Collimonas fungivorans: one gene and its partner. The protein of the gene in region 2 interacts with the protein of the main gene of each other region in a pairwise test. Links are inferred from orthologs where the notes say so. Each region holds a gene or a part of one and is shown on either strand. Other genes may lie near its edges. The genes, in order: lpdA and odhB.

Evidence for each region.
Region 1: the proteins of odhB (region 2) and lpdA interact in binary tests that used the Escherichia coli proteins (3 or more experiments, as listed by UniProt). The link is inferred for Collimonas fungivorans from one-to-one orthologs.

Annotation. Positions count from the first base shown.
Region 1 is NZ_CP013232.1:4,574,699-4,589,454, forward strand. Bases 5,332-8,254 are described here. They hold lpdA (dihydrolipoyl dehydrogenase), read right to left. Parts: upstream 7,880-8,254; coding sequence 5,783-7,879; downstream 5,332-5,782. Other genes in these bases: CFter6_RS20095 (C40 family peptidase), read left to right, coding at 5,332-5,604; CFter6_RS20105 (Ntn hydrolase family protein), read right to left, coding at 7,954-8,254. In the rest of the region: CFter6_RS20070 (sugar nucleotide-binding protein), read right to left, coding at 1-824; CFter6_RS20075 (CDP-6-deoxy-delta-3,4-glucoseen reductase), read left to right, coding at 836-1,861; CFter6_RS20080 (hypothetical protein), read right to left, coding at 1,893-2,423; CFter6_RS20085 (hypothetical protein), read right to left, coding at 2,420-3,448; CFter6_RS20090 (acetylornithine transaminase), read left to right, coding at 3,896-5,104; more of CFter6_RS20095, read left to right, coding at 5,122-5,331; more of CFter6_RS20105, read right to left, coding at 8,255-8,547; aceF (dihydrolipoyllysine-residue acetyltransferase), read right to left, coding at 8,656-9,972; CFter6_RS20120 (excinuclease ATPase subunit), read right to left, coding at 13,254-13,700; glycerol-3-phosphate 1-O-acyltransferase PlsY, read right to left, coding at 13,763-14,383; ybaK (Cys-tRNA(Pro) deacylase), read right to left, coding at 14,421-14,756. UniProt on the Escherichia coli protein: Lipoamide dehydrogenase is a component of the glycine cleavage system as well as of the alpha-ketoacid dehydrogenase complexes.
Region 2 is NZ_CP013232.1:2,342,210-2,356,911, reverse strand. The notes cover bases 6,960-9,828. They hold odhB (2-oxoglutarate dehydrogenase complex dihydrolipoyllysine-residue succinyltransferase), read right to left. Parts: upstream 9,090-9,828; coding sequence 7,830-9,089; downstream 6,960-7,829. Other genes in these bases: CFter6_RS10060 (2-oxoglutarate dehydrogenase E1 component), read right to left, coding at 9,204-9,828; lpdA (dihydrolipoyl dehydrogenase), read right to left, coding at 6,960-7,642. Also shown: CFter6_RS10105 (Ppx/GppA phosphatase family protein), read right to left, coding at 1-96; CFter6_RS10100 (DNA repair helicase YoaA), read right to left, coding at 298-2,376; CFter6_RS10095 (YdcH family protein), read right to left, coding at 2,457-2,663; CFter6_RS10090 (PP2C family protein-serine/threonine phosphatase), read left to right, coding at 2,826-3,632; CFter6_RS10085 (hypothetical protein), read right to left, coding at 3,655-4,482; cell division protein ZapE, read right to left, coding at 4,527-5,624; CFter6_RS10075 (hypothetical protein), read right to left, coding at 5,775-6,203; more of lpdA, read right to left, coding at 6,215-6,959; more of CFter6_RS10060, read right to left, coding at 9,829-12,059; gltA (citrate synthase), read right to left, coding at 12,384-13,688; CFter6_RS10050 (FAD assembly factor SdhE), read right to left, coding at 13,805-14,074; CFter6_RS10045 (succinate dehydrogenase iron-sulfur subunit), read right to left, coding at 14,192-14,702. UniProt on the Escherichia coli protein: E2 component of the 2-oxoglutarate dehydrogenase (OGDH) complex which catalyzes the second step in the conversion of 2-oxoglutarate to succinyl-CoA and CO(2).

The DNA of each region.
Region 1 (14,756 bases), 2.2 Mb from region 2 along the record:
CGCCGGTTCTGCAAACGGCGCGACTCCGACATGAACGACAGCAGCATCGGCGACACCACCTGTTCCAGCTCGGCGCGCGGCAGCCGCGGCGACGGCGGCAAGCCGAACGCCTGGGCCACCAGGTCGAAGTATTCCGCCATCTTCAGCTGCGAATCGTCGCTCGCGTGATAAATCCGCAAAGGCGCGGCCTTGAAAACCGCCGCCACGATGATGCGCGCCAGGTCATCGGCATGGATGTGATTGGTATATACGTCGTCGTCCGCGATCAAGGCCGGCGTCGCCTTCTGCAAACGCGCCAGCGGCAACCGGTCGGCGGCATAAATCCCCGGCACCCGCAGGATCGCCAGGCGTCCGCTGCGGCGCCGGGCCCAGCCGCGCAACACCTGCTCGGCATCGACGCGGCGCCTGGCGCGGCCGTTGTGCGGGGCCAGCGCCCGGGTTTCGTCTATCAGGGCGCCGCCGCAATCGCCATAGACGCCGGTGGTACTGATGTAAACAAGAGTGCTACGCTCGGGTAAAATGGCGGCCAGGTTACGGGTGCGCCGGTCTTTTTCTCCGGCCGATTGCGGCGGCGCCAGGTGGACGATAACCTGCGCCAGGCGTGCCAGCCGCGCCAATGTTGCCGGCTGGTCAAGATCTGCAATCAACGGAATTGCGCCGGCGGCGCGCAATTCGGCGCAGCGGGCCGGCTGGCTGGTGACCGCAAACACGCGAAAGCGCCGTTTCAGCAGCGCCAGCAAGCGTAATCCCACGTCGCCGCAGCCGAGGATGAGCAGGCGCGGCTTGCCCAACTTGTCGCCAGGGGTTTGTTTTATATTTTTCATTACAGGATTGTATGAGTTTTCAGATAACTGTTCAGCCTAGCGGTCGCCAATTCAGCTGCGACGAAGGTGAAACCATTCTTAATGCCGCAGTGCGCGCCGGCATCGGCCTGCCTTACGGCTGTAAAAACGGAGCTTGCAGTTCGTGCAAGGGCAAGCTGCTGGATGGCGAAATCAGCCATGGCGCCCATCAGGAAAAAGCACTGCCAGTCAAGGAAGAACAACAGGGCTTCGCTTTATTCTGCTGCGCCACTCCGCATTCCGACGTCACCATCGAGGTCCGCGAAGTGGCTGGCATAGGCGATTTCCCGGTTCGCAAGATGCCGACCCGTATCGCCAAGATCGACAAGGTGGCCGACGACGTGGTTGTGCTGTCATTGCAATTACCAGCCAATGAACGGCTACAGTTCCTGGCGGGCCAGTATATCGAGTTCATGTTGCGCGACGGTAAACGGCGCAGTTATAGTATGGCCAACGCGCCGCACAAGGACGAGTACCTGACGCTGCACATCCGCCACATGCCGGGCGGCCTGTTCACCGACCAGGTGTTTACCACCATGAAAGAGCGCGACATCCTGCGCCTGGAAGGCCCGCTCGGCACCTTCTTCCTGCGCGAGGATTCGGATAAGCCGATGGTGCTGCTGGCATCCGGCACCGGCTTCGCGCCGATCAAGGCCCTGGTCGAACAATGCGCCCATACCGGTTCGCAGCGGCCGATCACCTTGTACTGGGGCGGCCGCCGCCCGCAAGACCTGTACATGATGGCGCTGTGCGAAGAATGGGCCGCCACGCTGCCGAACTTTACTTTCATACCGGTGATTTCGAATGCCCAGCCGGAAGACCAATGGCAGGGCCGCAACGGGTTTGTGCACCAGGCGGTGATCGATGACTTGCCTGACCTGTCCGCTTACCAGGTGTATGCCTGCGGCGCGCCGGTCGTGGTGGAATCGGCGCAGCGCGATTTTGTCGCCCTGTGCAAATTGCCGGCCGAAGAGTTTTATGCGGATTCGTTTACTTCGGAAGCGGACCTGGCCTCCTGAGCAGGCACCGCGGCTCTCTCAACACCACATCCTAGTTGAGAGAGCCGGCCGTCAGGCGCACATGGCGCGTGAGCGTCACTTCATGCATGACAACCTGCTGCGGTCCCGGATCGCGCCGTTCCGCACTCTCTCCCTCTGATCTGACAGCACCGACGGGCTCTTTCAGATTTGCGGCCGCAACTCGCGACGGCAGACGCGGCGCTGGCCGGTGCTGCTTTGGCGGCGTTTTTAAAACAACCTTGACCTTGTTATCTTGTGCCGGCAAAATGCGAGCGACGACAGGCTTGTCCTCAATTACCCGATCGGCCACGACAGGCTGGGCACGCTTGCTTTCCTGAGTATCGGCATCTTTCGCGGCCAGTATCTTCGCAGGCTTTTCCAGCGTGGCCACAGCGACGTCTGTTTGCTGCGAGTAGCGGTGCCCCAAGAATCCAAGCACCCCTGCCATCAGGATCCCCAACAACATCAACGGCACGCCGCAATGCGTTTGCGGACGCACAAAATCCAGCTCCGGACTGGCGTCAGCCGACCTCATCTTGATCCCCAGGCGCGAATCCCTCATTGCGGCCTCTCCTGCCATGGCCCGAATGGCAAACCTGGCCTGGCATAAGCCGCGCCTTGGGCGGAACAGTCCACGGGCTGGCGCCATGCCAGCTTGCCCCATGCGCCGTAGCGCCCCGATTGTTCCGCCACCAGATTATCCGCGGCCCAGTATCCCCACTTATAGCGGGCAGGCGGCATGCCAGGCTTGTCGACGGGCGCAGCAAACGCCGGGCCGCGAGCATGGGTGCGGGCAAAGCCATCCGGATGGTTGTGGCTGTCCTGCAGCCAGGGATGCGCCGCCGCCAGCCAGCGTACCAAGGAGGAATTGTCTTGCGCCCGGCGCGGGCTGCTGAAAAATGGCGTCACCGCCAGCACCGGGAGGGAATTTTCGCCGTCGCTGTCGGCCCGCGCCAACTGCGCGGCAGCGGCGATGCTGTCAGCCAGCGCAGCACCCGGCGCCACCGGTATGCCGCAAACACCCTGCCATATTCCCTGTTTCCTGAACAGGCATTCAAGCGCGCCGTGCTGCGGCAGACTCAGCACGCAATCGTCTTCCAGCACTTCCCAGTGACGCTGTACCGCGGCCGTCAGCAACGACATGCACGAGACCAGCCGCAGCTTGTGCATCTTGGCCAGCGCCTGCAAGCCCTGTATCAGCGCGGCATCGGTTGCCGCCGCCAGCCGCGGCTGGCCGGACGGTGCCGGATCGACCACCACCTGGCGGCCGGGATAAGCGCTGCCATCCTGTTCGTCGAATACGGCATTGGCATAATCGCGCCAGTCTGCCGCCTGCGTCAGCCCCGCTTGCCACGGCAACACCGTGTGCCGCACATACGGATAACCGAGCAGCACGGTCAGCTTGTCGGCAATTTTTATGCGGCCGCGCGGCGTACGTCCGAATAAATCGGCAGCTGCCGATAAAGGATCAGACAATGCGGCCGGGCTTCCTTTCAGCTCGCCGCTCCAGACATTGCGCTCGCGGGCGAAGGCGGAACGGCCTATCCAGGTAAGCTGGCCCCCTTGCAGCAGCATGAGGTGATGCATTACCAGCGGTTGCGACGGCTTAAATGATTTGCTAGGGGGAAATGACACAATGCACCTCCTCGGGCGTGGTCAGAACGGTAGCGATTTCGCCTGCCGTCTCGGCATCAAGCATTACGGCATCGAATTGCTTAAAAGCATGATTATGAAAGATATCAGATTTAATTGCCTTTTGAGAACTATTTTAATCATTTCGCCAGCCGCAGCCAGATGACGAACCCTCCCTCTGCAAGGCCGGCCACAGCCGCGCAAATTTTTTTTGACGCACCACACAAAAAGTCCTAATATTTGCGTCATGAACATGATCCGGACATTGTTGCGACGCCGTAACCCATTACCTCAGCCAGGTAAGCCGTGCGCGTGACCGTCGATTGATCACGAAGCCACAGGCGCTGCCTGTGGTTTTTTTTTGCCCTTATTTAGGATAGGAGTACTCATATGGCACATGGCGTGGAATTCAGCGAATACCCGGTTAACGACCTGATGTTCATCACCAACCGCCCGCCCCTGGTGTTTACCGAAGGCGACGGCATGTGGATGACGGATCACACCGGCAAGCGCTACCTGGATTATTTGCAGGGCTGGGCCGTCAACGCCCTGGGCCATTCGCCGCAATGCATCCAGGATGCGCTGCTGGCCCAGTCCAAGAAGATCCTCAATCCTTCGCCGGCTTTCTACAACGCACCCTCGATCGAACTGGCCGGCCTGCTGACCGCCAACTCCTGTTTCGACCGCGTGTTCTTCACCAACAGCGGCGCCGAAGCCAACGAAGGCGCGATCAAGCTGGCGCGCAAGTGGGGCAAGAAGAATCCGAACCAGGCGGGGCAGCACCGCTTCGAGATCATCACTTTCAACCACAGCTTCCACGGCCGCACGCTGGCGACCATGTCGGCCAGCGGCAAACCTGGCTGGGACACCATTTTTGCGCCGCAAGTGCCGGGCTTCCCGAAAGCCGAGCTGAACGACCTGGCCAGCGTCGAGAGCCTGATCAACGACAAGACCGTGGCGGTCATGCTGGAGCCGGTGCAAGGTGAAAGCGGCGTGATTCCGGCCAGCCGAGAATTCATGCAAGGCTTGCGCGAACTGACCAAGAAGCGCGGCATCCTGCTGATCGTCGATGAAGTGCAATCCGGCATGGGCCGCACCGGCGAACTGTTCGCTTACCAGCTGTCGGGCATCACGCCGGATATCATGACCCTCGGCAAAGGCATAGGCGGCGGGGTGCCGCTGGCGGCCCTGCTGGCGCGCGAAGAGATCGCCTGCTTCGAGGCCGGCGACCAGGGCGGCACTTACAACGGCAATCCTTTGATGACGGCGGTCGGCGTTGCAGTGATCAAGACCTTGCTGGAACCGGGGTTCCTGCAGTCAGTGAAAGACAAGGGCGCCTACCTGAGCAGCGAATTGTTGAAACTTACCGCGAAACACGGGCTCGAAGGCGAACGTGGCGAAGGCTTGCTGCGGGCGCTGAAACTGGGCAGCGACATCGGCCCGCAGATTGTCGATATCGCGCGCGACCTGAATCCAGTCGGGCTGTTGCTGAATTCGCCGCGGCCGAACCTGCTGCGTTTCATGCCTTCGCTGAATGTGACGATTGCGGAAATCGACCAGATGATTGCGATGCTGTCGGACGTGATCAGCCAGATCAAGAAACAAGATTGAATAAAGGTGAGTGCTTGATGACGATCAGAAATCTCTTTATCTGTTGCCTGGCTTTGTTGCTGGCAGCCTGCGGCGGCACCGGTTCGGTCCGCCCCGGCTCTGAGGACAACACGCCGATCAGCGACAAGGGCAACAATATCGTCATCTACTCGCTGGGCCTGATCGACACCAACTACCGCTTCGGCGGCAAGAATCCGGAAGCCGGGCTCGATTGCAGCGGCATGGTCAGTTATGTCTACCGCCAGGCGGCCGGCCTCAAGGTCACCGGCAGCGCGGCCGACATAGCGCGCCAGGGCCGCTCCATCACCAAGGCCGAACTGCGGCCGGGCGACCTGGTGTTCTTCAACACCATGCATCGCGCATTTTCGCATGTTGGCATCTATATCGGCGATGGCCGCTTCATCAATGCACCGTCGACCAACGGCAAGGTGCGCATCGACCGTCTCGACAACAGTTATTATGCGGCGCGCTTTGAAGCGGTCCGCAGATACTTCGACTAACTACCGCGGCTGTTTGCCGCCGTCTGACACGCAATAATAAAAACGCCGCTCCGATGCAAATCGGCGCGGCGTTTTTTTGTAGGGTGGGCAGGTTTTCCTGCCCACTCTGAATGGAGATAGGCGACACCGGCAAAATTTGCGATCCGCGTGGGCACGGAGTGCCCACCCTACCACCTGCTTATTTTTTCTTTGGAATGAACAGGTCGGTAATCGTACCCAGCCCCATCTCGGCCGCAAACATCGGCGTCTCCGACAAGGTCGGATGGGCATGGATGGTCAGCGCCAGGTCTTCCAGGTCGGCCCCCATTTCCATCGCCAGCACAGTTTCCGCCAGCAGCTCGCCGGCATTCACGCCGACAATGCCGGCACCGATGATGCGTTTGGTGCTCGGATCCCACAACAGCTTGGTCATGCCGTCGTCGCGGCCCATCGCCAGTGCGCGGCCGCTTGCCGCCCACGGGAAATTGGCTTTTTCAAAAGGAATGCCCTTGGCCTTGGCTTCGGTTTCGGTCAGACCCATCCATGCGATTTCCGGATCGGTGTAAGCCACCGAAGGAATCGTCATGGCATCGAACTCGACCTTGTGGCCGGCGATCACTTCGGCGGCAACCTTGGCTTCATTGGTGGCTTTATGGGCCAGCATAGGATCGCCGCAGATATCGCCGATGGCGAAGATGTGCGAAACGTTGGTGCGCTGCTGCTTGTTGGCCGGGATGAAACCGCGTTCGTTGACGACCACGCCAGCCTTTTCGGCGGCGATTTCCTTGCCGTTAGGACGACGGCCCACGGCCACCAGCACCATATCGTACAGTTGCGGTTCCGGCGCCGCGGGAGAGCTGCTGTCGGCGCCTTCAAACGTTGCGCGCAGGCCTTCTTTCAGGGCTTCCAGCTTGGTTACCTTGGTTTTCAGGTAAATCGCTTCGTAGCGTTTCTCGATGCGCTTCTGCAGCGGCTTGACGACGTCGCGGTCGGCCGCCGGAATCAGGCCGTCGGCAAATTCGACCACGGTTACCTTCGAACCCAGCGCGTCGTAGACGCAAGCCATTTCGAGGCCGATGATGCCGCCGCCGATGACCAGCAGCTTCTTCGGGATCTGGCGCAGTTCCAGCGCGCCGGTGGAATCGATCAGGCGCGGATCGTCGTAAGGGAAGCCAGGAATGCGGGCCACCGATGAACCGGCGGCGATGATCGCGTTCTTGAAGCCGACCACTTTCGGGCCGTCGGCAGTGGCGACGGTGATCGTGTTGGCCGAGCTGAATTCGCCCTTGCCGGTCAGTACCTGCACTTTGCGCGCCTTCGACAGGCCAGACAAACCGCCGGTCAGTTTCTTGATGACGCTTTCCTTCCAGTCGCGCAAGGCGTCGATATCGATTTCCGGCGCCGACATCTTGACGCCGAAATGCGCCATTTCCTCCGCTTCGGTAATCACCTTGGCGGCATGCAGCAATGCCTTGGACGGGATACAGCCGACGTTCAGGCAAACCCCGCCGAGGCTGGGATAACGTTCGATCATCACCACGCTTTGGCCGAGGTCGGCGGCGCGGAAGGCCGCGGTATAACCGCCGGGACCGGCGCCCAGCACCATGGTGTCGCATTCGATATCGACCTTGCCGGCGAAACTGACGGCGGCGGGAGCGGCCACGGCAGGCGCCGCAGGAGCAGCTGCCGGAGCAGAAGGCACCGCTGCGGGCGCGGCAGCGCCGGTAGTTTCCAGCACCAGTATCAGCGAACCTTCGCTGACCTTGTCACCCACCTTGACCTTGACTTCCTTGATCACGCCGGCGTGGCTGGAAGGAATTTCCATGCTTGCCTTGTCCGATTCGACCGTGATCAGCGACTGGTCGACCTTGACGCTGTCGCCGGCCTTGACCATCAGCTCGATGACATCGACATCCTTGACATCGCCGATATCTGGCACCTTGATCTCGACGATGCTGGCGGCGCCCGACGCAGCAGGTGCCGCGGCTGCAGGCGCTGCTGCGGCAGCAACCGGAGCCGGCGCCGCCGGTGCTGCAGCTGGCGCGGCGGCTGCGGCGCCGGCGGCTTCCAGCACCAGCACCAGCGAACCTTCGCTGACCTTGTCGCCTACCTTGACCTTGATTTCCTTGATGACGCCGGCCTGGCTCGATGGAATTTCCATGCTGGCCTTGTCCGACTCGACCGTGATCAGCGACTGGTCGACCCTGACGGTATCGCCGACCTTGACCATCAGTTCGATGACTTCTACATCCTTGACGTCGCCGATATCCGGGACCTTGACTTCAACCATACTCATAGCGTTTGCTCCATGCTCGCTCCTCCGTCGGGAGGAAAAATTGTTATGTGCTGTGTGCCGCTGCTCTGTTCCGCTTACGCGCCAGGCGGGGCGCTAGGCGGGGATTTCATTTCAAAACTGTGGATGCGCAAGGGCATGGCAGAACTTTTATCGAATTCAACGCCGGCATGAATCCCTACCTCGGCGATGTGCTGCGCGCTGACGTCCTTGTCATACACTGCATACATCGCGCCCAGGGCAAAATTGCGGCCGCTGCCTATGCCCCAGAAACGATCGAAGCTGAACACCTCGCGATAGGAATACACGCCGAAGATGCCGTAAGGATTGGCGACCAGGGCGGTGATCTGCGACGATTCGTAAGGGTCGTCCTCATCCTCTTTGGTGTTCAGGAAATACTGGTCCTTGAGGATGGTGTGCACCTTGGAAAAGGTGTCAAACACCTCGTCGCGGCTATTCAGCTTGCACTCTTCGCCCATCGCCGTCAGCAGCTTGCGCATCACGGGGAAATGGGCGGCGGTGCCGGCCAGCGTGATGTACGATTCACCGATCTGGAAAATCTTGTTGTTGACTTCGTAAGCATGCGACAAACGGGTATCGCCGAAAGTCACCAGCGAGTCCGATGCAATCGCGATCTGCCCATTTTTTTTGACGACAACGCAGGTAGTCATAATTGCTCTCCATCTGTATGCCAATTGACCCGTAGGGTGGGCACTCCGTGCCCACGCGGATGCGCGTGTTACGGTTACAGCGCGTGGGCACGGAGTGCCCACCCTACATTACAACAGTGTCTTGCGCATGTCGGCCAGCACTTCGGCCAGGTAGACGCTGAAGCGCGCACCCATGGCGCCGTCGACCACGCGGTGGTCGTAGGACAGGGAGGTCGGCATCATCAGGCGCGGCACGAACTGCTTGCCGTCCCAGACCGGTTTCATCGAAGCTTTCGACAAACCCAGGATGGCGACTTCAGGGGCATTGATGATAGGCGTAAACGCCGTACCGCCGATGCCGCCCAGCGATGAAATCGTGAAAGTCGCACCTTGCATGTCGGCCGGCTTCAGCTTGCCGTCGCGCGCCTGGGCAGACAATTCACCCATTTCCTGGGCGATCTGGCTGATGCCTTTTTTATCTGCATCCTTGATCACCGGCACTACCAGGCCGTTCGGCGTATCGGCGGCAAAACCGATGTTGTAGTACTGCTTGAGGATCAGGTTCTCACCCTTGCCATCCAGCGAGGCGTTGAACGCAGGGAATTTCTTCAGCGCGGCGACGCTGGCCTTGATCACGAACGCCAGCATGGTCAGCTTGACCGGCGACTTGGCCTTGGCGAAGCTGTCGTTGGCTTGCTTGCGGAATTCTTCCAGTTCGGTGATATCGGCTTCGTCAAATTGCGTGACGTGCGGGATCATGACCCAGTTGCGGTGCAGGTTCGGACCGCTGAGCTTCTTGATGCGCGACAGCGGCAGCAATTCGGTCGGGCCCTGCTTGCTGAAGTCCAGCGACGGCCATGCCAGCAGGTCCAGTCCGACGCCGCTGCCGCCCTTGCTGCCCGAAGCAGCAGCGCTGCCGCTGGCTGCGCCCGAGATCACGCCCTTGACGTAATTCTGCACATCTTCGTGGGTGATACGGGCCTTGATGCCGGTGCCGGCCACTTTGCCCAGGTCAACGCCCAGTTCGCGCGCAAACTTGCGCACCGATGGCGATGCATGCGGGATGCTGCCGCCGGCTGGCGCCGGGGCTGCTATCGGCGCTGGTGCCGGCGCGGGAGCGGCTGGCGCCGGCTTGCTTTCCGCGACTGGCGCAGGAGCCGGAGCGGCTGGTGCGGCGGCCGCAGCGCCGGCCGGCGCCGCTGCACCAGCATCGGCTTCCAGCACCAGCACTAAAGTGCCTTCCTTGACCTTGTCGCCCAGCTTGACTTTCAATTCCTTGATCACGCCCGCATGGCTGGACGGGATTTCCATGCTGGCCTTGTCGGATTCGACCGTGATCAGCGACTGGTCAACCTTTACCGTGTCGCCGACCTTGACCATCAATTCAATGACTTCAACTTCACTGACGTCGCCGATATCCGGGACTTTGACTTCCACCATACTCATCGCTTAGCTCCATTCATTCTGCCCGCTGTATAACGCGGGCCTGAGTTTCCTTTCAGAAAATTCAGGCCCGTGCTGCACAGCCGTGGAAATTTTAATACTGTCTTAGTACCTGCTTATTGCCCAGTTATCAAGACCAGTACCTTATTGCGTGACCGGATTCGGTTTCTCCGGATTGATACCATACTTGGTAATCGCATCGGCGACAACCGAGGCTTTGATCTTGCCTTCGTCAGCCAGCGCCTTCAATGCCGCCACCGCCACATAATAACGGTTGACCTCAAAGAATTCACGCAGCTTGGCGCGGGTATCGGAACGGCCGAAGCCATCCGTGCCCAGCACCTTGTAAGTGCGGCCGGCTGGAACGAAAGCACGCGCCTGCTCAGCGAAAGTACGCATGTAGTCGGTGGAAACGATGATCGGACCGGCAGTGTCTTTCAGGCACTGGGTGATATGCGCCAGGCGTGGCGTTTCGGTCGGATGCAGCATGTTCCAGCGTTCGACATCCTGGCCGTCGCGGGCCAGCAAGGTGAACGACGGCGCCGACCAGACATCGGCATCGACGCCCCAGTCGCTGGCCAGCAAGGCCGCGCCTTCGATGACTTCACGCAGGATGGTGCCGGAACCCATCAGCTGCACGCGCAGCTTGCTCTTCTTGCCGCCTTCCTGCAGCAGGTAGAGGCCCTTGATGATGCCCTCTTCCTGGCCTTCCTTCAGGCCTGGATGGCTGTAATTCTCGTTCATCAGGGTCAGGTAGTAGAACACGTCTTCCTGGTTGGTGACCATGCGGCGCAGGCCGTCATGCATGATGACTGCCACTTCGTGCGAGAAGGTCGGATCGTAAGGCACGCAGTTCGGGATGGTCGACGCCAGCACATGGCTGTGGCCGTCTTCATGCTGCAGGCCTTCGCCGTTCAATGTCGTGCGGCCGGCAGTGCCGCCCAGCAGGAAGCCGCGGGCGCGCATGTCGCCGGCTGCCCACGCCAGGTCGCCGATACGCTGCAGGCCGAACATCGAGTAGTAGGTGTAGAACGGGATCATGACCCGGTTGTTGGTCGAATACGAGGTTGCGGCGGCAATCCACGAACTCATGCCGCCGGCTTCGTTGATGCCTTCCTGCAGGATCTGGCCAGCCTTGTCTTCACGGTAGTACATCACCTGGTCTTTATCGACCGGCTCGTACAGCTGGCCGACCTGGCTGAAAATGCCGATCTGGCGGAACAGGCCTTCCATGCCGAAAGTGCGCGACTCGTCGACCATGATAGGCACTACGCGCTGGCCCAGGCTCGGGTCGCGCAGCAACGTGTTCAGGATACGCACGTAAGCCTGGGTGGTGGAAATCTCGCGCCCTTCGGCAGTCGGTTCCAGCGCGCCCTTGAATGCCGACAGTTCCGGCACTATCAGCTCTTCGTCGGCCTTCTGGCGGCGTTGCGGCAAGTAGCCGCCCAACGCTTTGCGGCGGGCGTGCAGGTATTGCATTTCCGGGGTGTCGTCGGACGGCTTGAAGAACGGCACGTTCGGCAGCTGCTCGTCGGAGATCGGCAGCTGGAAGCGGTCGCGCATGGCCTTGATGGCTTCGTCGTCCAGCTTCTTGGTGTTGTGCGCGGTGTTGCGCGCTTCGCCCGATTTGCCGAAGCCGTAGCCCTTGATGCTCTTGACCAGCAACACAGTCGGCTGGCCCTTGTGTTCTTGCGCTACCTTGAAAGCAGCGTAAATCTTGTGTGGGTCGTGGCCGCCGCGGGTCAGGTGCCAGATGTCGTCGTCGGACATCTTGCTGACCAGTTCCAGCAATTTCGGATGCTTGCCGAAGAAGTGCTTGCGTACGAACGCGCCATCCTTGGCCTTGTAGTTCTGGTATTCGCCGTCGACGGTTTCCATCATCACGCGCTGCAGGATGCCTTCCTTGTCGCGCGCCAGCAGGTCGTCCCAGCCTGCGCCCAGATCACCTTGACCACGTTCCAGCCGGCGCCGCGGAAATCGCTTTCCAATTCCTGGATGATCTTGCCGTTGCCGCGCACCGGACCGTCCAGGCGCTGCAAGTTACAGTTGACCACGATCACCAGGTTGTCCAGGCGTTCGCGGCCGGCCATGCCGATCGCGCCCATCGATTCCGGTTCGTCCATCTCGCCGTCGCCGCAGAAGGCCCAGACCTTGCGGTTGGCGGTGTCGGCGATGCTGCGTGCATGCAGGTACTTGAGGAAGCGCGCCTGGTAGATCGCCATCAGCGGGCCCAGGCCCATCGATACGGTAGGGAATTGCCAGAAATCCGGCATCAGCTTCGGATGCGGGTAGGAAGACAGGCCGTTGCCGTCGACTTCGCGGCGGAAATGCAGCAGCTGCTCTTCGGTCAGGCGGCCTTCGAGGAAAGCGCGGGCGTAAATGCCGGGCGAGGAGTGACCCTGGATGTACAGCAGGTCGCCGCCGTGGTTTTCGGAAGGAGCATGCCAGAAATGGTTGAAGCCGATGCCCAGCATGTTGGCCAGCGAGGCAAAGCTGGACAGATGGCCGCCGAGGTCGCCGTCGAGACGGTTGGCCTTGACCACCATCGCCATCGCATTCCAGCGCATCCATGAGCGCAGGCGCTCTTCGATCTCGAGGTCGCCCGGACAATGCTCGCCCATGTGGGCAGGGATGGTGTTGACGTAGGCAGTATTGCTGGAAAACGGGATCTGGGCGCCGCGGCGGCGGGCCAGGTCGACCATTCTTTCCATCAGGTAATGGGCGCGTTCAGGGCCCTCGGTTTCAATGACAGCTTCGAGCGCATCCAGCCACTCTTGGGTTTCAATGACATCTGGATCGTTGGCGGCCTGGGCCAAAACCTGGTCGAGCTGGGCTGACATGCTGAGTCTCCTGAATATGTGCGCTTGTCCGATCTGGCACCGGACTGGCGGGTTGGGTCGCAAGCATCTACGTCACTATGTAGACGGGTGCCAAATTCTAACAGGAGTTTTTTTGATTTCCAAATAGCGATATTCGATTTCACAATATGAAAATATGCTGCATAGCAAGACGAACTTACATAAAACGACGCCTATCCCTTTCCAACTTCATGGGATTGAAAAGCCAAATCTCGGACACATTTCTCATGGCGCATTGCAACAATAATTGCATATGGACATCATAAAAATCCCACTTATAGCTAATTCGATATAACAACTACAGGAAATCTAAGTAAAAAAGCGCTAAACCCGAGGTGGCTAGCGCTTTTTTATTTGTCCGGGAAACGACTTCGGCGGGATGCAATGTCGCTTGTTAGCCTGATTAAGGGCTGTCTTTAGCCGGCTTTATTCGGCGATTTTGACAAATTCGCCCTTCAAGGCCACGCCAGCCATGATCGCACCGGCATGGCATTCGAATTCGGTGGCGCTTGCATGCTCTATATTGTTGTAGTTGCTGACAATATTGACCACCGCATTCGCCCCCACATCCTGCGCGTGTTTCTGCAAACGCAGCATCGCCGACAGAAATACCCAATTGCAGGCTTTCTCATCGGTTTTGCCAAATGCACTGGTCTTCTGGCTGGTCTTTTCGCTATCAAGCGTCGTCAGTACCTTTGGCGTCGGCTGATTGCCAAAGTAAAACCTGACGCTGTCGCCCAGGCGGCCCTTGGCGTCGTTATCCGCCAGCGCTCCTGCCACCGGCAACATCAATGTGCGGTCAGCCGCCAGCGCAGGTACTGCGCTCAACAACATGCCGGCGATCGCGGCCGCCATCAAAATCGTTTTTTTCATTTTTTCCCTTTGGATTAATAATTTAGATTAACAGCCGCCGGACATTCGGATTCCGGCTGTTGTCATGCCGCCTTGCCGCCCTTTTTCTTGGCGCCGATGCGGCTTTCCTTGCCGGCCAGCAGATTGCCGATGTTCTTGGCGTGGCGATAGATCAGCAAGGCGCTCATCACCACTATCGCCAGCAAGATCATGTCCGGCCCTTCCATCAGGGCATAGAAGAAAGGCGCAAAGACGCTGGCGACCAGGGCAGCCAGCGAGGAATAGCGGAATGCATAAGCCACGATCAACCAGGTCGCGATAGTCGCCAGGCCCAGCCAGAGGCTGATGCCGATCAGGATGCCGAACAAGGTCGCCACGCCCTTGCCGCCGGCGAAACGGAAGAATACAGGCCACAGGTGTCCCAGGAAAACAGCCACTGCAACCAGCGCCACCGCACCATCGCCAAGGCCGAATTGCGGCCCGTATCGTTGCGTCAGCCAGACTGCCAGCCAGCCCTTGAAACCGTCGCCTATCAGGGTCAGGGCTGCCGCGGTCTTGTTGCCGCTGCGCAGGACGTTGGTGGCGCCGGGGTTATTCGAACCGTAGGTGCGCGGATCTCCCAGCCCGAACAGTTTGCTGGTGATGATGCCGAACGACACCGAGCCGATCAGGTAGGCGGCAATCGCGAATAACAATATGTACATGCGTGTCTCTTTCTTTTGTATTTGGTTGGTTCAGGGCCTACTCGTCCAGCGCGCACTGGACCGCCTTTGCCTGCAGCAGCTCAGCCACATTGTGCGGCGCCATGCCGATCAGGTAGCCGCGCCGGCCACCGTTAATATATATCTTCTGCAAGGCCAGGATGCTCTCTTCGATGTATACCGGCAGCGCCTTGCGGGTAGCGAACGGCGAGGTGCCGCCGATCAGGTAGCCGGAATGGCGGTTCGCCACTTCCGGCTTGCAGGGTTCCACCGACTTGCAGCCGATCTGCCGCGCCAGGTTCTTGGTCGACACCTTGCGGTCGCCGTGCATCAGGATGATCAGGGGCTTGGCCGCCTCGTCCTGCATCACCAGCGT
Region 2 (14,702 bases):
GTCGCGCGCACTCTTGATGACGCGGATCGCGTCGCCATTGTATTTGCCTATATGCAAACGGAAACTGTTAGACCCCAAATCCACTGCTGCAAACATTGCTTACCTTTATCCAAACGAGCGTTCGAGAAAAACCGGCCAGGCCGGTTGAGAATACGAACTGCGACAATAGAGCCGGATTGTTACATGCTGATGACAAGCAGTCAGGGGCAGCTTAGCCGATCGCAACTGATCGCGCCAGGCCAAAATCGCCGCGCCGAAGACCACATCCTCCCACAAGTGCGGACCAGGTGCAGACGATTAGCTGTCGACCGCCGCACCGCTCCAGAATGCCTGCACCGCGCTCAGTTCCCTGGTCCGCTTGAACGGCGGCAGGCTCTGCCAGATACGGCGGCCGTAACCCTTGGAAATCAGGCGCGGATCGCAGATCATCAGCACGCCGCGGTCGGTTTCGTCGCGGATCAGGCGGCCGGCGCCCTGCTTCAGATTGATGATAGCCGCCGGCAGCTGGTGATGCATGAAACCGTTCATGCCCTTGGATTCCAGCGCGTCTATTCGCGCCGCCAGCACCGGATCGTCGGGCGGCGAAAACGGCAGCTTGTCGATGATCACCAGCGACAGCGCCTCGCCGCGCACGTCGACGCCTTCCCAGAAGCTCTGGCTGCCGACCAGCACGGCGTTGCCGGCGGCGCGGAAACGGTCCAGCAGTTCGGTGCGCCCGGCTTCGCCCTGCACCATCAGGGGAAAATCCAGGTGGCGCGCTTCGAATTCGGCGCGCAGCCGCTCGGCCGCGCGGTTCACTGCGCGGATTGTGGTGCACAGCAGGAATGCGCGGCCGCCCGAGGCTTCGATCACCGGCAGCGCGGCGTCGATGACGGCGTCGGTATAGTCTGGAGAATTCGGTTGCGGCAGGTTCTGCGGCACGTATAGCAGGCCTTGTTCGCCATAGTCGAAGGGGCTGGGCCAGGATTGCGCCGGCTCGTCCCACAGGCCCATTTGCGAGGCGTAGTGCTGGAAGTCGTTCTTCACTGCCAGCGTGGCCGAGGTGAAGATCCAGGAACGCGCCACGCCTTCACGCTGCTTGTTGAAAATCGGCGCGATCGACAGCGGTGTCTGGTGCAGCTGCAAGGAAGAGGAGAAAGCTTCCACCCACAGCACGCTGCCTTCGTCGTCCTCCGCGTCGGCTACCGCGGCGGCCTTGGCTTTTTTCGGGGCCTTGCCGGCCGCCGCCGGGGCGCTGTTCCAGCCGTCCAGCTTGTAACCCAGTTCGACCGCGCGGGTCCGGCACTGCTCGATGGTTTCGGCCCGCTCCGCCTGCTTTTCCAGGACCGCGATCATGCCGTGCAGCTGCGCGCGCATGGTTTCCAGCGCCGGGAAAAATATGCTCGACGCCGCGATCTGGTTGACCGCCAGCCGCACCACGTCCTGCGGAAAAGCCAGGCGCAGGTCGCGTGCCGCCTTTTCCACCGGCAGCACTACCTGCGCCCAGTCGGCGCCGTCGCGCGCATGCGACAGGCCTTCTGCCAGTACATCACGGCACAGCTCCAGGATCTGCGAGGTGGAGACCGTATTGCCAAAAAATAAAGTGGCAACCTCCGGCAACTGGTGCGCTTCATCGAAGATGATGGTGTTGGCCGAAGGCAGCAGCTCGGCGACGCCGGTGTCCTTCAAGGCGACGTCGGCAAAGAACAGATGGTGGTTGACCACCACCACGTCGGCCTGCTGCGCTTCCTTGCGCGCCTTCATCACGAAGCAATCCTGGTAGTACTGGCACTCGGCCCCCATGCAGGTATCTCGGGTCGAGGTCACCAGGTTCCAGATCGGCGCGGTTTCCGGCACCTTGGACAGCTCCGCCTTGTCGCCGGACGAGGTGGTTTTCATGAAACGGGAAATTTCGCGCAGGTAGCCGACGTCCTCGCGCGAAGTCATGCGGCCGTTCTGCAGCGTACGCTCCAGATGGAAATGGCAAACGTAATTGGCGCGCCCCTTCAGCAGCGCCACCGAGACCGGCGCGCTGAGCGCCTTGCGCACGGTAGGGATGTCGCGCAGGAACAACTGGTCCTGCAGGTTCTTGGTGCCGGTCGAAACGATCACCTTGCCACCCCATAACAGGGCCGGCACCAGGTAAGCGAAAGTCTTGCCGGTGCCGGTGCCGGCTTCGGCAATCAGCGTGCGCTGCTGGGCGATGGCGTCGGCGATGGCTTTCGCCATCTCGGTCTGCGCCTGGCGCGGACGAAAGCCGCCGACCGCCTGTCCAAGCGGGCCGGTGCTGGCAAACAGGCGATCAATGTCGGCGTCGTGCTCGCCGGCGGGCGTACTGGCGGCTGCAGCGGGAACAACGGCAGCTTCGGCAGCAAGGGGGGATGTATCTTCGGTCAAGGTAACTTACTTAAAATTAAAACTGAGGTTAACACTGAGCAGAGGCTGGATAACCATCCTACCAGCCTTGGGGTGGGCTATCAGGCAGGGATGTCGGGAATTAGTTGCATTCTTAACAGCGTGATCTGGTCTTTCAGCTGCAATTTGCGCTTTTTCAGGCGGCGCAATTGCAATTCTTCGTGCAAGACCTGATTCGTCATGGTATGAATGGCGGCATCCAGGTCGCGATGTTCGACTTCAAGTTCTATAATGCGGCGCAGGATTTCTTCTCGATCGATCATGGTCATATTCTTGCGTTGGAAAATGTTAACATACGGAAACACGTTGAAAATCATTCCTGCGTATAATATTTCCCATCAACTTCTTGCTGCATTGCTGCGAGTGAGTGGCGATTTAATGCCGGATCCAGAATTACCTAGAACAGGATGCAGTTTAATCTACCCAGACGAATGAGCCAATACAAGATCGAAGCCGGCACCGGCCAACACATCGGCGACCGCCAGGAACAACAGGACCGGACCGCATTATTCACCGCCCCCAAAGCACCGGGTTACATGATGGCAGTACTCGCCGACGGCATGGGCGGCCGCAGCGGCGGCGCGCTGGCTGCCGAGCAGGTGATCTGCACCGCCAAGCAGATATTCGAAGGTTTCTCGCCCCTGATCGACAATGTCGAGACCATGCTGCATAACATCGCGCTGGAGACCCACACCGTCATCAAGCTGAGCGGCTTTTCCAACGACAAGGATCCGCACACCACCATGGTGATCCTGGTGCTGTCGCCGGATGGCACGGCCACCTGGGGCCATGTCGGCGATTCGCGCCTGTACCGCTTCGACGGCCCCAATTTCGCCGAGCACACCATCGATCATTCCTATGTCGAGAAACTGGTGAGCGAAGGCAAGCTGTCGCGCAGCGAAGCGAAATCGCACAATCTCTCCAACATCCTGCTCAACGCGCTGGGCTCAAGCACCGATACGCCCCAGGTCAGCATCAGCCGCCATACCGGCCTCAAGGCCGGCGACGCTTTCCTGCTGTGCTCGGACGGGCTGTGGCACTACTTCACGGAAGACGAGCTGGGCGCCGCCATCGCCATGAACAAGCCGCGCGATGCCGCTGAAATGCTGATCACCAAGACCCGCAAACGGGCTGAAGGCCACGCAGCCGACAATTGCACTTTTGCGATCGTCAAGCTGGTGGCGCTGCCCAAGGAAGCGCAGAACTATACCGTCAAGAAAATGCGCCGCGCGGTGTAATAAGCCGCGCGGCTGACCGCCTTTACGGCGCGGAAGCCGGCGGCGGTGTCGATGCTGCTGGCGCTGCCGGCGCCGCAGGTGCGGCGGCAGCCTTCTTGGCAGCCAGATCCTTGGCCTTGGCTGCCTTGTTGTCGGCGACTTCCTTCTGGCGTGCTGCGGATTCCTTGGCTTTTCTTTCGAAAGCGGCCACATTCGCTGCCCGCTCCGAGGCCTTGGCCGCCTCATCCTGCTGCGCTTTTTGCAACTTGGCGTTGTGGTCGGCCACCCGCTTGTCGGCCTCGCCCATGTGCTTGCGGGTATTGGCGGCGACTTCCTTCTCTTTTGCCGTACCCTGCTTGACCTTTTCGGCGTTGCTCAGCTCTTTCGCCTGCTGGTCCTGGGCTTTCTGCGCCGCTTCCGCCGGCTGTGCGGCATCGTGCACTTCCAGCGCCTTGTCGCGCTCATCGGCGCGGTCCTTGCGCAAGAAAGCGTTAGCGGTGATATCTACCGGACGGATGGTCTTCATGGCCTGGCGCCGCTGTTCCTTGGCGATGTCCAGGCAATGGTTGACGAAGAATTTCTGGTAGCAGGCGCGCCGCTGTTCCAGGTCGCGCGCTTCGACCTCAGCCTTGGCGTCGGCGACATCGGTCAGCGCCTTGTTCGCGGTTTCCACCGAAGTCAGGGTTTCCAGCGGGTAGCGCGCGCTCAGTTCGGCGGCCGGCTGGTCAACCGGCTTCAGTGCGGCGTCCGCGGCTTGCACGCCGGCGGACAGCGCCAGCAGCAGCGCGGCCGTGCCCAGCAAGAGCGGGCGCCGCAGCGCTGCTGCTGGCGATGGTGACAAAGGGGCCAGGATCAAAGAGGCAAATTCCACGTAAACCTATCCATTTCTATACGTTATTTTCTTTACAGCGGTACTTACACAATAGAGTCGGCCTCGGAACGCCGCTCGCTATCCATATACTCGCGCGACTGCATCTCCATGATACGCGACACGGTGCGGTGAAACTCGTTGGCCAGCATGCCCTGCGTGTACAACTGGTCCGGCGCCACCGCGGCCGACATGATCAGCTTGATCTTGTGATCATAGAACACATCGATCAGCCAGGTAAACCGGCGTGCTTCGGACGACATCGCCGCCGACATCTGCGGGATACCGGACAATATCACCGTATGGAAGCGGCTGGCAATTTCGAGATAGTCGTTTTGCGAACGCGGGCCGCCGCACAAGGTGCTGAAATCGAACCAGATCACCCCGCCGGCGCGGCGCAAGGCCTTTATTTTACGCGCTTCGATATCGACTATCGGATCTTCGTCGGCGGTCTCGGCAACGCCGGCAAAGGCGTGGCGCAAAGCGCGGTCGGTGTCGGCATTGAGCGGCGAATGGTAACTCTCAACCTGCTCCAGGGCGCGCTTGCGGTAATCGATGCCGGCGTCGATGTTCATCACGTCCAGGTTGTCTTGCAACAGCTTGATGGTAGGCAGCATGCGGTCGCGGTGCAAACCGTCCGGATACAGCGTGCTCGGCTCGTAGTTGGAGGTCATCACGAACGACACGCCGTTGTCGAACAGGGCTTTCAGCAAGTTGTAGAGAATCATGGCGTCGGCGATGTCGGACACATGGAATTCGTCAAAGCAGATCAGCCGGTATTTCCGCGCGACCCGTTTCGCCACTTCATCCAGCGGATCGGCGACGCCCTTGAGTTCGTCCAGCTGGCGGTGCACCGCGCGCATGAATTCGTGGAAATGCAGGCGCGTCTTGCGCACCACCGGCACCACCGAATAAAAGCTGTCCATCAGGAACGACTTGCCGCGCCCCACCCCACCCCACATGTACACGCCGCGCGGCACATCCGGCCGCAGGATCAGGCGCTTGAAGGAATTGGAACGCTGCGCCTTGTACTCGACCCATTCATCGTAGGCCTGCTGCAGGCGGTCAACCGCGCGCCGCTGCGCATCATCCGCCTGGAAGCCCCGCTGGGTCAGCGCCTGTTCGTAAAACTCTGAGACGTTCATTGTGTGTTCAATTCTTGATGAAAAGCCAAAAGCAGCTTGCCAGCTTCACGGCTTAGCAAAAAACCAACCATGCTTTTTGATTAAGCCGCCGAAAATAAAAATGGGCGAGCTTTCGCTCACCCACGTCAAACCAGGCAGTACATCCAGCAACTATGACCGCCCCATCTCAACTTGTACCCGGCTAGGGTAGGCTTTTTCCTTGCCGCCGAAACTGAGCGGCAGGTTTGCCCCCAAACCAAGGCCGACCGCGCCTATGCCGCCGCTGCCGCCGGTAGCGCCGATGCCGATGCTTGGAGAGTTCAGCCCCGGGGGAGCGCGGTACACCACTTCCGAGGTGCGATAGCCGGGCTTGTTGCAAACCACATGCAGGTCGCCATCGGCTTCAACGATCAGGACATTACCGGGCGTGACCACATTCCAGCGGCTGCTGTCGGTTTTCACCACGCAGCGGGCGCCGGAAAGTTGCTGGCTGTCGGATGTAGCCTCGATCTGCACGCGGCCGTTATCCGACGCTGTAGTCGCGCAGCCGGACAATGCAAGGCCTAACGACAATATCAACGGTGATAACGAATCGCGCATATGCTTCTCCCTTAGAAATTCAGGGACCGTTTGTCGACTGCCAGCGCCGCTTCCTTGGTCGCTTCCGACAAGGACGGGTGCGCGTGGCAGATACGGGCGATGTCTTCCGCAGATGCACGGAATTCCATCGCCACCACGGCTTCTGAAATCAGTTCTGACGCCATTGGTCCAACAATGTGAACACCCAGGATTTCGTCGGTCTTGGCATCCGCCAGGAACTTCACCATGCCTGAGGTATCACCCAAGGCACGCGCCCGTCCGTTCGCCAGGAACGGGAAAGTGCCTGCCTTGTATGCTACTCCATCTGCCTTCAGTTGTTGTTCTGTCTTGCCGACCCAGGCGATTTCCGGCGAAGTGTAGATCACCCATGGAATTGTATTGAAATTCACGTGGCCGTGCTGGCCGGCAATACGTTCGGCAACCGCTACGCCTTCTTCCTCAGCCTTGTGCGCCAGCATCGGGCCGCGCACCACGTCGCCCACCGCCCAGACGTTCGGCAGGTTGGTCTTGCAGTCGCCGTCGACGGCGATGAAGCCGCGCTCGTCCAGCTGCAGGCCGACGCCTTCGGCGTTCAGGCCGATGGTGTTGGGAATACGGCCGATCGACACGATCAGCTTGTCGTACACCGCTTTTTGCGCCGCGCCGGCGGCGTCGACATATTCCACCGTGACATCATTCTTGCCGGCCGTAATGGCGCCGATCTTGACGCCCAGGCTGACCTTCAAGCCTTGCTTGGTGAACAGCTTGCTGGCTTCCTTGGCGATCTGCTCGTCCACTGCGCCGAGGAAAGTCGGCAACGCTTCCAGTACGCTGACATCCGAACCGAGGCGGCGCCAGACGCTGCCCATTTCGAGGCCGATCACACCGGCGCCGATAACACCCAGTTTAGCCGGAACCGCGTCAATTGCCAGTGCGCCGGTATTCGACAGGATCAGTTTTTCGTCAAACGGAGTGCCTGGCAAGGCACGCGGATTGGATCCGGTAGCCAGGATGATGTGTTTGGCAGTGATGGTTTCTTCGGCAGCGCCGGCGACCTTGATTTCGTAAGCGCCGGCATCGCCCTTGACGAAAGAACCGCGGCCATGGAAAAAGGTGACCTTGTTCTTCTTGAACAGGTACAGGATACCTTCGTTGTTCTGCTTGACGACGCTATCCTTGCGCGCCAGCATCTGCCCCAGGTTCAGTCCCAGGCCCTTGACTTCGATGCCGTGGTCGGCGAACGCATGGCCGGCGTGTTCGTAGTGTTCGGAGGATTGCAGCAATGCCTTGGATGGAATGCAGCCGACGTTGGTGCAGGTGCCGCCCGGCGCAGGGCCATTCTTGGCATTTTTCCATTCATCGATACAGGCGGTATTGAAACCCAGTTGCGCGGCGCGAATTGCTGCAATATACCCGCCGGGACCGCCACCGATCACGACGACATCAAATTGTTTGCTCATTTCCATCCTTCGAATTATTGCCTTGCCAACTCATTGCCACCTGCCGCCAACTCGGACAGCCGGCCCGCAGTAAATCACAGTCACAAGGCGCTCATCATTTACTTAGCCGCCTAAACGACGCGCCCTGCTCCATTTTTCCCTAGGAAACAACAGAGTCAGGGCGCTCTCGCCTGGCGAGGTTTGAGACTTACAGGTCCAGCAACAGACGCGCCGGATCTTCCAGCGCTTCTTTCATCGCTACCAGGGCCAGCACGGCTTCACGACCATCGATGATACGGTGATCATAAGACATTGCCAGGTAGTTCATCGGACGGATCACGATCTGGCCGTTTTCAACCACCGCGCGGTCCTTGGTCGCATGCACGCCCAGGATTGCCGATTGCGGCGGGTTGATGATCGGCGTCGACAGCATGGAACCGAAAGTGCCGCCGTTCGAGATCGAGAAAGTACCGCCGGTCAGGTCGTCCAGCGTCAGCTTGCCGTCCTTGGCCTTGGCGCCGAATTCGCCGATTTTCTTTTCAATGTCGGCGATCGACATCTGGTCGGCGTCGCGCAATACCGGCACCACCAGGCCGCGCGGCGAACCGACTGCGATGCCGATGTCGAAATAACCGTGGTAGACGATGTCGTTGCCGTCCACCGAGGCATTGACGATCGGGTATTTCTTCAGCGCCGCAACCGCAGCCTTGACGAAGAACGACATGAAACCCAGCTTGACGCCGTGTTCTTTTTCGAACTTGTCCTTGTACTTGGTGCGCAGGTCCATCACCGGCTGCATGTTGACTTCATTGAATGTCGTCAGGATGGCGTTGGTCGACTGCGATTGCACCAGGCGCTCGGCGATACGTGCGCGCAGGCGGCTCATCGGCACGCGCTCTTCCGGACGGTCGTCCAGGTTGGCCTTGGTCGGCGCTGCGACTTGCTGCAGAGCCGGCTTGGCTGGAGCGGCTGCCAGCGGTGCTGGTGCTGCCGGCTTGTTGGCGATGGCGCCCAGGGCGTCGCCCTTGGTGACACGGCCGTCCTTGCCGCTGCCGTCGACTTGCGCCGCCGTCAGGTTGTTTTCGGCCAGCAGTTTAGCCGCAGCAGGCATGGCGATGCCGGCAGCCGATTTCGATTGCAGTTCAGGCGCGGCGATTGGCGTCGGCGCGTTGCCGCTTTGCGGCACCGGCACGGCTGCCACTTCCATCGGGCTGACCTTGGCCGACGCATCGGTGTCGATCACTGCGATGATTTCATCCGCCACCACGGTGCTGCCGTCGCCCTTGAGCAGCTGGACGATCACGCCGTCGGCCGGCGCCGGCAGTTCGAGCACCACTTTATCTGTTTCGATATCGATCAGGTTCTCGTCGCGCTTGACAGCGTCGCCGATTTTTTTATGCCATGTCAACAGGGTCGCTTCAGCAACCGATTCCGACAGCTGCGGAACTTTTACTTCTAGAAGAGCCATTTAATTCTCCGATATTCATGCCTATTGTGGGACAGAGTTTAAGAGCCACCGTAGCGTGGCGAATTACTCTGTCCCCAACTAATTAGATAAAACGTCGATTAGACAAGACGCCGATTATTTTGTCAGAACAAAGCCTTTGAGCTTGGAAAATGCCGTATCCAGCAACGCTTTTTGCTGCGCATAGTGCTTGTCGTAGTAACCGACCGCCGGCGATGCGCTGGCTGGACGGCCTGCATAGGCAAGCTTCTGGCCTTCGTCCAGGTTTTCAAAAATGTTGTGCTGGATCTGCAGCCATGCACCTTGGTTCTGCGGCTCGTCCTGGGTCCATACCAGCTCGTTGAAGTTAGGGAACTGCTTCAGCTCGGCAGCAAACGCCTTGTGCGGGAATGGATACAGTTGTTCCAGACGGATAATTGCGACGTCGGTCTGGCCGCGTTCCTTGCGGGCGTTGACCAGGTCGTAATACACCTTGCCGGAGCAAGCGATGACGCGCTTGACCTTTTTAGGATCGATCTTGTCGTCGACCTCGCCGATCACGGTCTGGAAGCTGCCCTTGGTGAAGTCGGACAACGGCGAACCGGCATCCTTGTTACGCAGCAGCGATTTCGGCGTCATGATCACCAGCGGCTTGCGGAACAGGCGGATCATCTGGCGGCGCAGCAGATGGAAGATCTGCGCTGCGGTAGTCGGCTGCACCACTTGCATGTTGTTGTCTGCGCACAGCTGCAGGTAACGTTCCAGGCGTGCCGACGAGTGCTCAGGACCCTGGCCTTCGTAACCGTGCGGCAGCATCATGACCAGGCCGGAAGCGCGGCCCCACTTCACTTCGCCGGAGCTGATGAACTGGTCGATCACGACTTGCGCGCCGTTGGCGAAGTCGCCGAACTGGGCTTCCCAGATGGTCAGCGTGTTTGGCTCCGCGGTGGAATAACCGTATTCGAAACCGAGCACCGCTTCTTCCGACAAGACCGAATCGATCACCTTGAACGGCGCTTGCTGGTCGGAGACGTTTTGCAGCGGAATATAGCTGCCGGCATCCCAGCGCTCGCGGTTCTGGTCATGCAGCACCGCGTGGCGGTGGACGAAAGTACCGCGGCCGGCATCCTGGCCGGTCAGGCGGATCGCATAACCCGACGACACCAGCGAAGCGTAAGCCAGGTGCTCGCCCATGCCCCAGTCGAGGTTGAGCTCGCCGCGGCCCATGGCGGCGCGGTCGTTCAGTACTTTTTCAACCAGCGCGTGGACCTTGAAGTTTTCCGGCACGGTAGTGATGCGTGCGGCCAGGCGCTTCAGTTCGGTCACCGGCACCGAGGTGTCGGCAGCATCGGTCCACTTGCGGTTCAGGAACGGCAGCCAGTCGACCGCGTATTTGCTCTTGAAGTTGGTGATGACCGGATCGATGGTGTGCTTGCCGGCGTCCATCGCATCGCGGAAGGCCTTGACCATGGCGTCGCCATCGTCAGTGCCGATGGTGCCTTGCGCCACCAGCTTGTCCGCGTACAGCTTGCGAGTGCCTGGATGCTGGCCGATCTTCTTGTACATCAGCGGCTGGGTCAGCGCCGGCGTATCTTGCTCGTTGTGGCCCAGTTTGCGGAAGCAGATGATATCGACCACGATATCTTTCTTGAACTCGATGCGGTAGTCGAGCGCGATCTGGGTCGCGTACACCACCGCTTCAGGATCGTCGCCGTTGACGTGCAGCACCGGCGCTTCGATCATCTTGACCACGTCCGAGCAGTACAGCGTGGAACGGGAATCGCGCGGATCGGAAGTGGTGAAGCCGATCTGGTTGTTGATCACGATATGCACCGTGCCACCCGTGCCGTAGCCGCGGGTCTGCGCCAGGTTCAGGGTTTCCATCACTACACCCTGGCCGGCGAATGCGGCGTCGCCGTGCACCAGGATCGGCAGCACTTGCGAACCGTCGGCATCGCCGCGGCGTTCCATGCGGGCCTTGACCGAACCTTCAACCACCGGGTTGACGATTTCCAGGTGCGACGGGTTAAACGCCAGCGACAAATGCACCGGGCCACCTGGGCTGGTGATGTCGGACGAAAAACCTTGGTGGTACTTGACGTCGCCGGCAGGCAAGTCGTCGGCGTGCTTGCCTTCGAATTCGGCGAACAGTTCCTGCGGCATCTTGCCCAGGGTATTGACCAGCACGTTCAGGCGGCCGCGGTGGGCCATGCCGATCACGATTTCCTGGATGCCCTTTTCGCCGGCGCGCTGGATGGTTTCATCCAGCGACACGATGAAGCTTTCGCCGCCTTCCAGCGAGAAACGCTTCTGGCCGACATAACGGGTATGCAGGTAGCGTTCCAGGCCTTCGGCCGCTGTCAGGCGGTCGAGGATGTGTTTTTTCTTCTCGGCGGTGAACACCGGCGCCGAGCGGGTCGACTCCAGGCGCTCTTGCATCCAGCGTTTTTCGGTCGGATCGCTGATGTACATGTATTCGGTACCGATGGAACGGCAATACGTGTCGCGCAGCGAATTGAGCAGGTCGCGCAGCGTAGCGGTTTCGGTGCCGAAGTAGGTGTTGCTGATGTTGAACACGATGTCCATGTCGGCATCGGTGAAACCGTAGAAACTTGGCTCCAGTTCCGGCAGTACGGAACGTTCCTGGCGTTGCAGCGGGTCCAGGTTGGCCCAGCGCGAACCGAGGTAACGGTAGGCAGCGATCAATTGCGTTGCGGCAACGCGCTTGCGGCCCATTTCAGCGTCGGCCGAAGCGGAGATGGTGCGGATAGGACCGTGTTTGGCGCGCTCTGCAAACGAGGCGATGACGGAAGCGTGGCCTACGTCAGGCTTGTCGGAGCCGTCGACGGCTGGCACGTGCTGCATGGCGTCGAAATAAGCACGCCAGTTGTCGGCAACTGAACCGGGATTGTCGAGGTAAGACTCGTACAGCTCTTCAATGTACGGTGCATTACCTCCGAAGAGATAAGAATTAGAGCGGTATTGTTGCATCATCTTGCTCACCTTTCTTCGCGTTTCGCGAGATTAGCGGGTTAACATAACCTTCCGCGACACGGCCTGACCGGTTAGCGGATTGCACATCAAGTTGTGGGGAAGGGCTCTATTGCTATGTGTTCTTTGCTACAACTGCTTTTTTTCTGAATTCGGGTGCTGCCTGCCCTTCAAAACACGTTCACCACATATTTTTGCTACCGTTTTTCACTGCTTCTGGCCGCATGACACAGCACAGAACAAGAGCATAGCATAACCTGCATAAATGCAAACAGCGAATCCAAGGATTCGCTGTTTTTGTGTTGCTATTACCTGCTCATGCCCGGCTTAGCCGCGCTTTTCGATCGGCGGCACGTCGCGGGTCTTGGAACCGACGAACAGCTGGCGCGGACGGCCGATTTTCTGTTCCGGATCGGAAATCATTTCATTCCATTGCGCGATCCAGCCGACGGTGCGCGCCATGGCGAAGATACCCGTGAACAGCGAGGTCGGGATGCCCAGCGCCGACTGCACGATGCCGGAGTAGAAGTCGACGTTCGGATAGAGCTTGCGGGAAACGAAGTATTCATCTTCCAGCGCGACTTTTTCCAGGGCCATCGCCAGCTTGAACAACGGGTCGTCATGCAGACCCAGCTCGTTCAGCACTTCGTAGCAGGTTTCACGCATCAGCTTGGCGCGCGGGTCGAAATTCTTGTAGACGCGGTGGCCGAAACCCATCAGCTTGACGCCGGAGTTCTTGTCTTTCACCTTGGCGATGAACTCGGGGATCTTGTCGACCGAACCGATTTCCTTGAGCATGTTCAGCGCTGCTTCGTTGGCGCCGCCGTGGGCAGGACCCCACAGGCAGGCGATACCCGCAGCGATACAGGCGAACGGATTGGCGCCGCTGGAACCGGCCAGGCGCACGGTCGAAGTCGAAGCATTCTGCTCGTGGTCGGCATGCAAGGTCAGGATACGGTCCAGCGCGCGCACCAGCACGTCGTTGACCTTGTACTCTTCGCACGGCGTCGAGAACATCATGTGCATGAAGTTGGCGCTGTACGACAATTCGTTGCGCGGGTAGACGAATGGCTGGCCGACGTTGTACTTGTACGCCATGGCGACCAGGGTCGGCAGCTTGGCGATCAGGCGGATGGCCGACACCTCGCGATGGCGCGGGTCGGTGATGTCCAGCGAGTCATGGTAGAACGACGACAAGGCGCCGACGGTGCCGACCAGCACCGCCATCGGATGCGCATCGCGGCGGAAACCGCGGAAGAAGAATTGCATCTGCTCGTGCACCATGGTGTGCTGGGTCACGGTGGCGTCGAATTTTTTCTTTTCAGCCGCGCTAGGCAGTTCGCCGTTCAGCAGCAGGTAGCAGGTTTCCAGGAAGTCGCAATTGACCGCCAGCTGCTCGATCGGGTAGCCGCGATACAGCAGCTCGCCCTTGTCGCCGTCGATGTAGGTGATCGACGAATTACACGCCGCGGTCGACATGAAGCCCGGGTCGTAAGTGAATTTGCCGGTAGCGCCGTACAACTTGCGGATATCGATGACTTCAGGGCCGACGGTACCCTTGTAAATAGGAAATTCTACGGATGGACTGCCATCGGAAAACGATAGTGTGGCTTTTGTATCAGCGGTGGTCATGGCTCTTTCCTCAATCAAAAGGTGACTCTAAATCAAAAAACAAAAGACGCGCCTGCAAGCTGGTCAACCTCTTCCGCGGCCGTCGCCGCCAGCGAAGATACAGGTTTATGAGCTTGTCAAGCAGTGCGTATTCTAGCTAACAGGGCATGCACTTGCGGCAAATCCAGCAAGCCGTCCGGTTCTTTACGGACCAGCAGCAAATCCATTAGTTCATTGTCGGACAGTTCCATCAAACGCGAAAAAGCGTCGACATCGTCGTCCGTCATGCTGGCTTCGTTTGCATCCAGGAAACGCGTGAGTATCAGGTCGTTTTCAAGCAGGCCGCGGCGCGCACGCCAGCGCAGGCGGGCTCGGTTGGCAGGGTCGGCTTGATGGATGATAGACATGGAACCCACTTATTCTATTTGATATCGCCAATCGGCGCTTTCGACAAACAGTTCTAAAACTGCCGCAACGACAAGGGCGGGAAGACTAGTAAGTCTCGCCGCCCTGCTTACTCTCTTTTATACTGCCCGGCGGACCATCAGTTCTTTGATCTTGCCGATGGCTGCGTTAGGGTTCAGGCCCTTCGGACAGACGTCGACGCAGTTCATGATCGAACGGCAGCGGAACAGGCGATACGGATCTTCCAGGTTGTCCAGGCGCGCGCCGGTGGCTTCGTCGCGGCTGTCGGCGATGAAGCGGTAGGCTTGCAGCAGGCCGGCCGGGCCGACGAACTTGTCCGGATTCCACCAGAACGACGGGCAGGAAGTCGAACAGCATGCGCACAGGATGCACTCGTACAGGCCGTCCAGCTCTTCGCGCTGTTCCGGTGTTTGCAGACGCTCTTTTTCCGGCGGGATGTTGTCGTTGATCAGGAACGGCTTGATCGATTCGTACTGCTTGAAGAACTGCGTCATGTCGACGATCAGGTCGCGGATCACCGGCAAGCCTGGCAACGGCTTGAGGACGATAGGCTCGGTCAGCTCGTTGAGGTTGGTAGTGCAGGCCAGGCCGTTCTTGCCGTTGATGTTC